3 regions of the Franconibacter daqui genome follow, and region 3 is predicted to be linked to each of the others. Evidence: predicted binding sites of a transcription regulator. Region 3 holds the regulator's gene; each other region holds the start of a gene.

Region 1 (4,268 bases), on a different contig from region 3:
ACCCGCAAAACCGTTACGCCTTCTGCCTGACCTGCGGCAACGTGCGTTAACGCTATCCCGGCCCGGCTTTTGCCGGGCTGTTTTTTTCTCCCCGCGCCACTATACTGCGCCTATTTATGCACAACCTAAGCGATACCATGCAAAAGAAATCGATTTACGTTGCCTACACCGGTGGCACCATCGGTATGCAACGCTCTGAACAGGGTTACATTCCGGTCTCCGGCCATCTGCAGCGCCAGCTCTCCCTGATGCCGGAGTTTCACCGCCCCGAAATGCCGGATTTCACCATTCATGAATACGCCCCGCTGATGGATTCCTCGGATATGACGCCGCAGGACTGGCAGCATATCGCCGATGACATTAAAGCCCACTACGATGATTACGACGGCTTTGTTATCCTTCACGGCACCGACACCATGGCCTTCACCGCCTCGGCCCTCTCCTTCATGCTGGAGAACCTCAGTAAACCGGTTATTGTCACCGGCTCGCAGATCCCCCTTGCGGAACTGCGCTCGGATGGGCAAATCAATCTGCTGAACTCGCTTTACGTCGCGGCGAACTATCCCATTAACGAAGTCACGCTCTTTTTCAACAATCGTCTCTATCGCGGCAACCGCACCACCAAGGCGCACGCGGATGGTTTTGACGCCTTCGCCTCCCCTAACCTGCCGCCGCTGTTAGAAGCAGGCATTCATATACGTCGCCTGAATACGCCGCCTGCGCCTCACGGACACGGTGAATTGCAGGTGCACCCGATTACGCCGCAGCCTATCGGCGTCGTCACCATCTATCCGGGCATTTCCGCGGATGTGGTGCGAAACTTCCTGCGTCAGCCGGTGCGCGCGCTTATCCTGCGATCGTATGGCGTGGGCAACGCGCCGCAGAACGGCGAATTCCTCAAAGAGCTGGGTGAAGCGTGCGCGCGCGGTATTGTGGTGGTCAACCTGACCCAATGCATGTCCGGTAAAGTCAACATGGGCGGTTACGCCACCGGCAACGCGCTGGCGCATGCGGGCGTTATCAGCGGCTTCGATATGACAGTGGAAGCGACGCTGACTAAACTCCATTACTTACTGAGCCAGGGGCTGGACGCCAGCGAAATTCGCGACGCGATGATGCGCAACCTGCGCGGTGAGCTGACCCCGGACGAATAAGGAGGCTTTCATGACTGCACGCGCCCTGCTGCTGGTGGACTTGCAAAATGACTTCTGCGCCGGCGGCGCGCTCTCCGTCCCGGAAGGCGACAGCACGGTGGACGTAGCGAACGCGCTGATTGAGTGGTGTCAGGCCCGTGACATCCGGATTGTGGCAAGCCAGGACTGGCATCCGGCGAACCATGGTAGCTTCGCCTCGGTGCAGGGAACCGAGCCCTTTACCCAGGGCACGCTTGACGGTCTGCCGCAAACCTGGTGGCCAGACCATTGCGTGCAACATACCGAAGGGGCGGAACTGCACCCGCTGTTAAATAAAAAAGCCATTGAAGCGGTGTTCTACAAAGGCGAGAACCCTACTATTGACAGCTACAGCGCTTTTTTCGATAACGGCCACCGCCAGAAAACGGCGCTGGACAGTTGGCTTCGTGAGCGCGGCGTCAGCGAGCTGATAGTGATGGGGCTTGCAACGGACTATTGTGTGAAATTCACCACCCTGGATGCGCTGAAGCTTGGCTATGACGTAAACGTTATCACCGACGGCTGTCGCGGCGTTAACTTACAGCCGCAGGATAGCGCCCGCGCGTTTATGGAGATGGCGACGGAAGGCGCAACGCTCTACACGCTCGATGACTGGCGGGAAATGCAGGGTTAACGACCCGCGCCGTCGCGCTTCCTTTCAGGCCAGTAAAAAAGCCCTCCATACGGAGGGCTTTTTCGTTCAGCAACGCGTTCAGCTTTGCGTTCAGCTTACTCGGGCTTCATCCTGGCAATAGCAGGCGGCACAATGCCGAACTCTTCTTTAAGCTGCTGTTTGCTCTTCATGACGATAGCGCCGTCCGTGCCGATGGTCATATGCTGCGGCGCCGTGTTATTGCGCATTTGCCACATCATCACCAGCTGCAAACTGTTCTCTTTTTGCTCCGGCGTCAGCGCCACGCCGTCAGGCCATTTTCCCAATTCCACCGCCGTGGCGAGGCGCTGATAAACTTCCGGCGTCATGCTGCTGATGAGGTCATCCAGGTTCATAAAAGCAAGTCTCCAGGAATAATTTGCTGAATCGATTCTTCAGCCTTTAATTTGCTCGCCGCCGTCGTCATCAGAAAAGCTCAGTGAGGCGGAGTTGACGCAATAACGTTCGCCTGTCGGCTGTGGGCCATCCGGGAAAACGTGACCTAAATGCGCATCGCAGGTGCCGCAACGGATCTCAATACGCTGCATGCCGTGCGAGTAATCATTGAGATAGCGGATAGCATTTTCGCTTACCGGCTCATAAAAACTCGGCCAGCCGCAGCCAGAGTCATATTTGGATTGCGAGTTAAACAAAGGCGCATCGCACACCAGGCAGTGGTAGACGCCTTCCCGCTTGTTATGCAGCAGACGACCGGTGAACGGCGGCTCGGTGCCGTGGTTCTGGGTGACATAAAACTGCATTTCCGTCAGGGTTTTCTTCAGTTCATCCTGGGAGTTTTGATTGGCCATAATTCACATCTCGGGGCAGGGTTAAGCAGTCACATTATCTGGCAGATTCTAACAAAACATTAACAGTGACGTGTCATCTTTTAGACTAAACTTAGCGCTGAAAGAAAGCCCAGGGGCTAAATGTGATGGCGTTCACGTTTTTGGTTTAATGGGCCTTTAAAATTCACCGCAACGTCCCAATGTGGTGCTGTAGCTCAAAAGGAAGAGTGAGCGAGTCAGTCGAGCAAAGGTTGTGCACAGGATTGATTTGTCGCAATGATTGACACGATTCCGCTTGACGCTGCGTAAGGTTTTTGTAATTTTACAGCCAACCTTTTATTCACTAACAAATAGCTGGTGGAATATATGACTATCAAAGTAGGTATCAACGGTTTTGGCCGTATCGGTCGCATTGTTTTCCGTGCTGCTCAGAAACGTTCTGACGTGGAAATCGTTGCAATCAACGATCTGTTAGACGCTGACTACATGGCTTACATGCTGAAGTATGACTCCACTCACGGCCGTTTCGACGGTACCGTTGAAGTGCAGGACGGTCACCTGATCGTTAACGGTAAAAAAATCCGCGTTACCGCTGAAAAAGACCCGGCTAACCTGAAATGGGATGAAGTGGGTGTTGACGTAGTCGCTGAAGCAACCGGTATCTTCCTGACCGACGAAACCGCTCGTAAGCATATCACCGCTGGCGCGAAAAAAGTGGTAATGACTGGCCCGTCCAAAGACAACACCCCGATGTTCGTACGTGGTGCTAACTTTGATAAATACGCAGGCCAGGACATCGTTTCCAACGCATCCTGCACCACCAACTGCCTGGCGCCGCTGGCTAAAGTTATCAACGACAACTTCGGCATCATCGAAGGTCTGATGACTACCGTTCACGCTACCACCGCTACGCAGAAAACCGTTGACGGCCCGTCTCACAAAGACTGGCGCGGCGGCCGTGGCGCGGCTCAGAATATCATCCCGTCCTCTACCGGCGCAGCTAAAGCGGTAGGTAAAGTGCTGCCGGAACTGAACGGCAAACTGACTGGTATGGCGTTCCGCGTTCCGACCCCGAACGTATCCGTTGTAGACCTGACCGTTCGTCTGGAAAAAGCAGCCACTTACGAGCAGATCAAAGACGCGATTAAGAAAGCGGCTGAAGGCGAAATGAAAGGCGTGCTGGGCTACACCGAAGATGACGTGGTTTCCACCGACTTCAACGGCGAAATCTGCACTTCTGTATTCGATGCCAAAGCAGGTATCGCGCTGAACGACAACTTCGTGAAACTGGTTTCCTGGTACGACAACGAAACCGGCTACTCCAACAAAGTTCTGGACCTGATCGCTCACATCTCCAAATAAGACGAGATGAGAATCTGATCCTAAGGGCGACTTCGGTCGCCCTTTTTTATGGCTTCGAGACAGAGGATTGCCCGAAATGATGAATAAGATTTTTGCGCTGCCGGTAGTTGAACAGATTACGCCTGTCCTTTCCCGCCGCCAGCAGGATGAGCTGGAACTGATCGTGGTGGATCACCCTCAGGTTCGTGCCTCATTTGCGCTGCAGGGCGCGCATTTGCTCTCCTGGAAACCGGCCGGCGAAGAAGAAGTGCTGTGGCTGAGCGACATTACGCCATTCAAAACTGGCGTGGCGCT
Region 2 (4,268 bases), on a different contig from region 3:
AGCAACTGACGTGGGTCGAGCAGACAAAGGGTGGCGCGTAAATCTATCCACGGCTCGTAGACCGGTGCGGTCAGCATATCCAGAATCTGTTTGGGATGTCCCAGGCCGGTGGGCTCTATCAACAGGCGATCCGGTTTGCCCTGGCGCAGCAGTGTGTTAAGCCCTACCTGCATCGGCAGGCCGTTGACGCAACACATGCAGCCGCCGGGAATTTCTTTCAGCAGCGCGCCGCTGTCGGCGAGCAGGGCGCCGTCAATGCCCACTTCGCCAAATTCATTGACCAGCACGGCCCATTTTTCCGCCGGATCTTTTTGCGCCAGCAGATGCAAAATCGTGGTGGTTTTACCGCTACCGAGAAAACCGGTAATGAGATTGGTTTTAGTCACGCGCGCTCCCGGACAAAAGAGAAAACGCCAATAGTGTCTAAAAACCTTAGCAAAGAGAAGAAAGAAGAGGGGGCGACGCTGAGCGCCGCCCCCTATAAAGCATGGATAGTTAAAACTTAACGACCGGCAAGACGGGCGACCGCCTCTTTCGCGCCATTGCGGGAAAGGCTTTGCCAGGCCGCTTTCAGGCTATGCACGAAAATCGGGTTCTGCGGTAAGTCGGCACCGAAAATTTCCTGTAAAGAGAGCAGCGCTTCAACGCGGTTTTCCTGCGGGCTGTTCTCAACCAGCCCGCGAATTTTTTCGCTCAGCGGGTCGCGCACGTCGATGGCGTCGCCTTGTTCATCCACGCCGCTGACGTAGCGCATCCAGCCTGCCACGCCCAGCGCAAGCAGCGACCAGTCGCCGCCGTGTTGCAGATGCCAGCGAATGCTCTCCAGCATTCGCTGCGGCAGCTTCTGGCTGCCATCCATCGCAATCTGCCAGGTGCGGTGTTTAAGCGCCGGATTGCTGAAGCGGGCAATCAGGCTGTCGGCATAGGCCGTTAAATCCACGCCGGTGATGCGAAGCGTCGGCGCCTGCTCTTTGAGCATTAACTGGCGCGCCGCCTGGCGAAAACGCGCATCCTGCATGCAATCGCTGATATGCTGATAACCCGCCAGGTAGCCCAGATAGGCCAGAAAAGAGTGGCTGCCGTTCAGCATGCGTAGCTTCATCTGCTCCCAGGGCTGCACATCCTCAACAAGCTGGACGCCCGCCGTTTCCCATGCGGGCCGGCCGGCGACGAAATTATCTTCGATAACCCACTGAATAAACGGCTCGGCGCTGATGGCGCACGGGTCTTCCACGCCCAGCGCGTCGGCGATTTCCGCAAGCGACTCCGGCGTGGCGGCAGGCACGATACGGTCCACCATCGTCGCCGGAAATGTCACATGTTCGCCTATCCACTGCGCCAGTTCGGGGCTGCGCTTTTGCGCCATGCCGAGCACCGCCTGACGCACGACGTGGCCGTTATCCGGGATATTGTCGCAGGAAAGCACGGTAAACGGCGCGAGACCCCGCTCGCGGCGGCGGTGCAGCGCTTCCACCAGTAGTCCGGGTGCGGAATGCGGCTGGTGCGGGTTTTCGAGATCGTGAACGATGCGCTCATTGCGCGTATCCAGTTTGCCGGTCGCCGGGTCGATGCAATAGCCTTTCTCGGTAATCGTCAGGGAGACGATAGCCACCTGCGGTTCACAGAACTTTTCGACAATCGCTTCCATACCGTCAAGCTTTGCGTTCAGGCACTCTTTCACGGCGCCAATGAGGTATGCCTGGTTGCCGTCCGCGCCTTTTTCCAGCACGGTATAAAGATGGTCCTGGGCGCGAAGATCGCTCATTAGCTTGTCGCCGCTGAACAGGCTGATTTCGCAAATTCCCCAGTCGCCGCCCTGTTGATTCAGCACGCGATCGGTTAACAGCGCCTGGTGCGCGCGGTGAAAAGCGCCGAAGCCGAAATGCACGATGCGGCTTTGTAAACGATGACGATCGTAGCGGGGGCGCTTAACCGAATCGGGCAGCGTTACGGAGGCAATTGTATTCATTTAGTACATACCTTATTAACCATCATTTAACAAAACCAGTGTAAAGTTATATGACAGCAAATTGAATTGGTATGCCGTAAATATCCGGGGTTTGTGAGCTGGATCAATCAATGGTGGCGGGCGGTTTGATCGCTTAGTGGAAACCTGTATGGTAGTCGTCATTGGTTCTGGTATGATTGGTATAACAACTTAACGAGGGGATGGTCATGGAACAAACCTGGCGGTGGTATGGCCCAAACGATCCGGTATCACTGGATGATGTGCGTCAGGCAGGCGCGACCGGCGTCGTTACCGCGCTGCATCACATTGCAAATGGCGACGTCTGGCCGGTGGAAGAGATCCGCGCGCGCCAGGCGCTGCTGGCGGAAAAAGGGCTGGTCTGGTCGGTAGTGGAAAGCATTCCGGTGCATGAAGAAATTAAAACCCACACCGGTAATTACGATAAGCACATCGCTAACTATCAGCAAAGCATCCGCAATCTCGCAGCCTGCGGCATCGACACCGTTTGCTATAACTTTATGCCTATTCTCGACTGGACGCGCACCGACCTCGAGTACGTCCTGCCGGACGGCTCAAAAGCGCTGCGCTTTGACCAGATAGCCTTTGCTGCGTTTGAACTGCATATTCTCAAACGTGAAGGGGCGCAGGCGGATTACAGCGAAGAAGAGCAGCGTCAGGCGCAGGACTATTTCACTAACGCGAGCGAAGCGGAGATTGAGAAGCTGACGCGCAACATCATCGCCGGCCTGCCAGGCGCGGAAGAGGGCTATACGCTTGACCAGTTCCGCGCGCGCCTTGCGGAATATCACGGCATCGATAAAGCCCAGCTTCGTGAAAACATGGCTTATTTCCTGCGCGCCATTGTACCGGTAGCGGAAGAGGTGGGCGTGCGGCTGGCGGTGCACCCGGACGATCCGCCGCGTCCTATTCTTGGGCTGCCGCGCATTGTCTCTACCATCGACGATATGCAGTGGCTGAAAGAGACGGTGAACAGCATTAACAACGGCTTCACCATGTGCACCGGCTCCTACGGCGTGCGCGCTGATAACGACCTGGTGCGGATGATAGAAACGTTCGGCGATCGCATCCACTTTACCCATTTGCGCTCCACCTGCCGTGAAGCGAACCCGAAAACCTTCCACGAAGCGGCGCATCTGCAGGGCGACGTGAACATGGTGGCGGTAGTTGACGCTATTCTGAGTGAAGAGCTGCGTCGTAAAAAGGCGGGCGATCGGCGTCCTATCCCGTTCCGTCCGGACCACGGTCACCAGATGCTTGACGATCTGCGCAAGAAAACCAACCCGGGTTATTCGGCAATCGGCCGCCTCAAAGGCATGGCGGAAGTGCGCGGCGTCGAGCTGGCGCTGAAGATGACGAAATACCCCGAGTTGCTGTAACCCTGATGGGAACGGCGTAGCTCGCTGTTAACGCAGATAAAAAAACCGGCATGCTTGCCGGTTTTTTTTTGGGGCCTGACAGCGAAGCGCCGCCAGGTGAGCAGGCCTGTTAGTCTGCGCGGCCCATATAGCGTTTCTCTTCGATATGAATGCGAATTTTCTCGCCCGCCGAGAGGTATTCCGGTACCTGCACCACCAGACCGGTCGTCAGCGTCGCCGGTTTGTTGCGCGCGCTTGCGGAAGCGCCTTTGATGCCCGGCGCCGTTTCCACGATTTCCAGGTCTACCGTCTGCGGCAGCTCCAGCGCCAGCAGTTGGCCGTCCCACAGCAGCACCTGCATATCGGGCATGCCGCCTTCCGGCATGAACTGCAGCTCTTCTTCAATCTGATCTTTCGTGAAGGTATAGGGCGTATAGTCTTCTTTATCCATGAACACATATTCGTCGCCGTCTACGTAGGAGAAGTCCACAAAGCGGCGGTTCAGGGTAACGGTATCGACAATGTCGTCGCCTTTAAAACGCTCTTCCACCTTCAGGCCGGTGCGCACATCGGAGAAGCGCATTTTATAAAGCGTGGCCGCGCCGCGAGCGCTGGGTGACTGAATATCAATGTCTTTTACGAGCAGCAGTTTGCCGTTGTAATTGAGCACCATACCTTTTTTGATTTCGTTAGCTCTTGGCATCGAAGTGTCCTGTTAATTTGGGATAGCAAAAATATCGCGACAAATTACTCGCGAGGCGTCAGCCAGGCAAGCGGATTTCACCGCTTTCGCTGCATGGCGCGAAAAAGTCGTTAGTGTTTCCAGGCGGCGCCTGATAAAGTCCGCGCCTGTCTGCCTGGCCGAGGTCATTATGGAATGTCGTCCCGACTGCGGTGCCTGCTGTACCGCGCCTTCAATATCG
Region 3 (4,268 bases):
CGGAAGTGGAAGGCGACAGCTTTCACCGCTATACGCGCCCGGAAATGGATATGGCTATCCGCAAGGCGCGCGATTTAGGCCGGCATATCAGCTATTTTGGCCCCGACGCCAACGACTTTGGCCTGCTTGAACAAACCTTTATCGAGTATGGACGCAGCGGCCAGGGGAAATCGCGCAAATACCTGCATACCTATGATGAAGCGGTGCCGTGGAACCAGGTGCCGGGCACCTTTACGCCCTGGCAGCCGCTGCCGGAGCCTACCGACGTGCTGTTTTATGAAGGGTTGCACGGCGGCGTGGTCACGCCGCATCACAATGTGGCGCAGCATGTGGATTTGCTGGTGGGCGTAGTGCCTATCGTCAACCTTGAGTGGATCCAGAAGCTGATTCGCGATACCAGCGAGCGAGGGCATTCGCGCGAGGCGGTGATGGATTCCGTGGTGCGATCAATGGAAGATTACATTAACTACATCACGCCGCAGTTTTCCCGCACCCATATTAACTTCCAGCGCGTGCCGACAGTGGATACGTCGAACCCCTTCGCGGCGAAAGGCATTCCTTCGCTCGATGAAAGCTTCGTGGTTATCCACTTTCGCAACCTTGAAGACATCGATTACCCCTGGCTGCTCGCCATGCTTCAGGGTTCCTTCATTTCTCACATCAATACGCTTGTCGTTCCCGGCGGCAAGATGGGGCTGGCGATGGAATTAATCATGCTGCCGCTGGTGCAGCGATTGATGGAAGGGAAAAAAATTGAATAAGGCGGCTGACGCCGCCCCGAGTCAGACCTCTACCACCTCATAAGAGTGGGTGATGTTGACCGCTTTGCCGAGCATCAGCGCCACAGAGCAATATTTCTCAGCGGAGAGATCCACCGCGCGCGCCACGGCCGCCTCCTTCAGCGCCTTACCCGTTACGATAAAGTGCAGGTTAATGTGAGTGAACAACCGCGGCGCTTCTTCGCGGCGTTCTGAGGTCAGTTTCACTTCGCAATCCTGAACGTCATGACGCCCTTTTTGCAAAATAGACACCACGTCGATAGCGCTGCAACCGCCCGCCGCCATCAGCACCATTTCCATCGGGCTTGGCGCTTTATCGCCGGAATTGCCGTCCATCAGGATTTGGTGCCCTGAAGCGGATTCGCCCAGAAACGTCAATCCCTCAACCCACTTTACTCGTGCCTGCATAATCATCACTCCGATGTATAAAAATTTTTGACAGATTACGCGCCAGTTGCGAAAGAGGCAACGGAAGGGCGACCTGCGTCAAGCTGAAACGAGACAATAGAAGACACCCATGAAAAGCTATGCTAAAACAGTCTGGATGCTGCGGCGATACATTGATGTTATGCATGTATGCAGAGGACAAGACAATTTACCGGCTGCGACGACATGGACAGCCAACTTCCCGGGATGCGGGAAGATAATGATTGCAAAGCCAGATGGGGGACCCGCGCCCCGTCTTTGGAGCCAGTTTAAACAGAGGATAACAGCGCATGGTGCTTGGCAAACCGCAAACAGACCCGACTCTCGAATGGTTCTTGTCACATTGCCACATTCATAAGTACCCATCGAAGAGCACGCTGATTCACCAGGGTGAAAAAGCGGAAACGTTGTATTACATCGTTAAAGGCTCAGTGGCAGTGCTGATCAAAGACGAAGAGGGCAAGGAGATGATCCTCTCGTATCTGAATCAGGGAGACTTTATCGGCGAACTGGGCCTGTTTGAAGAGGGCCAGGAGCGCAGCGCCTGGGTTCGCGCCAAGACCGCTTGCGAAGTCGCCGAGATTTCCTATAAAAAATTCCGCCAGCTTATCCAGGTGAACCCGGACATCCTGATGCGCCTCTCTTCGCAGATGGCGCGTCGTCTGCAAGTCACCTCTGAAAAAGTCGGCAACCTGGCGTTCCTCGACGTAACGGGCCGCATCGCCCAGACGTTGCTCAACCTGGCGAAACAGCCGGACGCCATGACCCATCCCGACGGCATGCAGATTAAAATCACCCGTCAGGAAATCGGCCAGATCGTGGGCTGCTCCCGCGAAACCGTTGGCCGCATCCTGAAAATGCTTGAAGATCAAAACCTGATCTCCGCGCACGGTAAGACCATCGTGGTTTACGGCACCCGCTAAGCCGCCTTAAAAAAACGGCGTGTCGCTTCGGTAACACGCCGTTTTTGTTTCTACACTTACCTCTATGTTTCGCCGTCTCATTTATCACCCGGAAGTGAACTACGCCCTGCGCCAGACGCTGATCCTGTGTCTGCCGGTGGCGGTTGGGTTACTGCTGGGCCATCTGCAACAGGGCCTGCTTTTTTCGCTGGTGCCTGCCTGCTGCAACATCGCCGGGCTCGATACGCCCCACAAGCGCTTTTTCAAACGTCTGGCGGTCGGCGCTTCGCTCTTTGCCGTCAGCAGTTTTACCGTGCAACTGTTACTGGCGGACAATCTGCCGCTGCCGCTTATCTTTTTAGGCATGGCGCTGCTGCTTGGCGTGACGGCGGAGATAAGCTCGCTGCATGCCCGGCTGCTGCCCGCTTCGCTTATCGCCGCTATTTTTACGCTAAGCCTTGCGGGGAACATGCCGGTCTGGGAGCCTATCCTGCTCTATATTTTCGGCACGCTCTGGTACGGGCTGTTTAACTGGTTCTGGTTCTGGCTGTGGCGCGAGCAGCCGCTTCGCGAGTCGCTAAGCTTGCTGTATCGCCAGCTGGCGGACTATTGCGAAGCGAAATATAACCTGCTGACGCAGCATACCGACCCGGAGACCGCCCTGCCCCCGCTGCTTACGCATCAGCAAAAAGTGGTGGACCTTATCAGCCAGTGCTACCAGCAGTTGCACATGCTGGCGGCCGGGAAACAGAGCGGCTATAAGCGTCTGCTGCGCACCTTCCAGATGGCGCTGGATTTGCAAGAACATATTTCGGTCAGCCTGCATCAGCCGGAGGAGGTGCAAAAGCTGGTGGAGCGCAGCCACGCCGAGGCGGTGATCCGCTGGAACGCACAGACCATCAGCGCGCGACTGCGCGTCATGGCCGACGACATCCTCTACCATCGTTATCCGCAGCGTTTCGCCATGGATAAGCAAATCGCCGCGCTGGAGAAAATCGCCCGCCAGCACCCGGACAACCTTGTAGGGCATTTCTGCGAATACCACTTCAGTCGCATCGCCCGCATCCTGCGCACGCAGCGCCCACTCTATGCCCGCGACCTGATGGCCGACCGGCAGAAACGGCTGCCGCTATTCCCGGCGCTGAAAAGCTACCTTTCGCTCAAATCCGCCGCTTTGCGCAACGCCGCACGGCTGGGAGTGATGCTGAGCATCGCAAGCCTCGTTGGCAACGCGTTCCATCTGCCCAAACCGTACTGGATCCTCATGACCGTAATGTTTGTGACGCAGAATGGCTACGGGGCGACGCGGGTGCGCATTCTCCAGCGAGCGGCCGGCACGCTGGCGGGGTTAATCATCGCGGGCGTCACGCTGCACCTGCATGTGCCGCAGGGCTACATGCTGCTGGTGATGCTGGCTATCACGCTCATTAGCTACCTTATCCTTCGCAAAAACTATGGCTGGGCGATGATTGGCTTCACGGTGACGGCGGTTTACTCCTTACAGCTGCTGTCGCTGAACGGCGAACAGTTTATCGTCACCCGGCTTATCGACACGTTGATTGGTTGCTTTATCGCTTTCGGCGGTATGGTCTGGCTGTGGCCGCAGTGGCAAAGCGGGCTGCTGCGCCAGAACGCCCACGACGCGCTGGAGGCGGACCAGGAGGCGCTGCGCCTTATCCTGAGCGACGACCCGCAGCCTGCGCCGCTTGCCTGGCAGCGGATGCGTGTCAACCAGGCGCATAACGCGCTTTATAACTCGCTGAACCAGGCGATGCAGGAGCCTGGCTTCAACGCCCACTACCTGGATGATATGAAGCTTTGGGTTACGCACAGCCAGTTTATCGTTGAGCATATCAACGCCATGACGACGATGGCGCGCGAGCACCATATGCTGACGCCGGAACTGGCGGCGCGTTATCTGGAGTCCTGTGAAATTGCGTTGCAGCGCTGCCAGCAACGGCTGGAATATGATGAGCCGGGGGAATCCCACGACGCGAATATTCTGGAAGGGCCAGAGACGCTGCCGGATACCGCGTTGAGCGTCATGGAACAGCATGTGCACCGTATTCTCGGCCACCTGAACACCATGCATACGATCTCTTCGGTAGCATGGCGTCAGCGGCCCCATCACGGCATCTGGCTTAAGCGCCGTCTGGGCTGA

Evidence for each region. Region 3 encodes CRP, which controls carbon source genes, mostly activating them, when cyclic AMP is high. Its sites were predicted from a motif close to ATGTGANNNNNNTCACAT; they were not measured.
Region 1: msrB (peptide-methionine (R)-S-oxide reductase MsrB) is a predicted target of CRP. The motif match lies at 2,754-2,771, and genes of this name have one in related genera.
Region 2: uxuA (mannonate dehydratase) is a predicted target of CRP. The motif match lies at 2,061-2,078, and genes of this name have one in related genera.

The regions. Positions count from the first base shown of each region.
Region 1 is NZ_BMKJ01000001.1:946,011-950,278, reverse strand. Features, by position in the region: gene sppA (signal peptide peptidase SppA) at 1-50, shown strand, start outside; gene ansA (asparaginase) at 138-1,154, shown strand; gene pncA (bifunctional nicotinamidase/pyrazinamidase) at 1,165-1,806, shown strand; gene IEX01_RS04620 (YeaC family protein) at 1,902-2,180, opposite strand; gene msrB (peptide-methionine (R)-S-oxide reductase MsrB) at 2,220-2,633, opposite strand; gene gapA (glyceraldehyde-3-phosphate dehydrogenase) at 2,979-3,974, shown strand; gene IEX01_RS04605 (D-hexose-6-phosphate mutarotase) at 4,051-4,268, shown strand, end outside.
Region 2 is NZ_BMKJ01000006.1:261,536-265,803, reverse strand. Features, by position in the region: gene IEX01_RS18565 (CobW family GTP-binding protein) at 1-386, opposite strand, end outside; gene IEX01_RS18560 (mannitol dehydrogenase family protein) at 503-1,969, opposite strand; gene uxuA (mannonate dehydratase) at 2,176-3,366, shown strand; gene yeiP (elongation factor P-like protein YeiP) at 3,476-4,048, opposite strand; gene IEX01_RS18545 (zinc/iron-chelating domain-containing protein) at 4,218-4,268, shown strand, end outside.
Region 3 is NZ_BMKJ01000004.1:345,769-350,036, reverse strand. Features, by position in the region: gene IEX01_RS15545 (phosphoribulokinase) at 1-761, shown strand, start outside; gene IEX01_RS15540 (OsmC family protein) at 783-1,187, opposite strand; gene crp (cAMP-activated global transcriptional regulator CRP) at 1,496-2,128, shown strand; gene IEX01_RS15530 (YccS/YhfK family putative transporter) at 2,193-4,268, shown strand.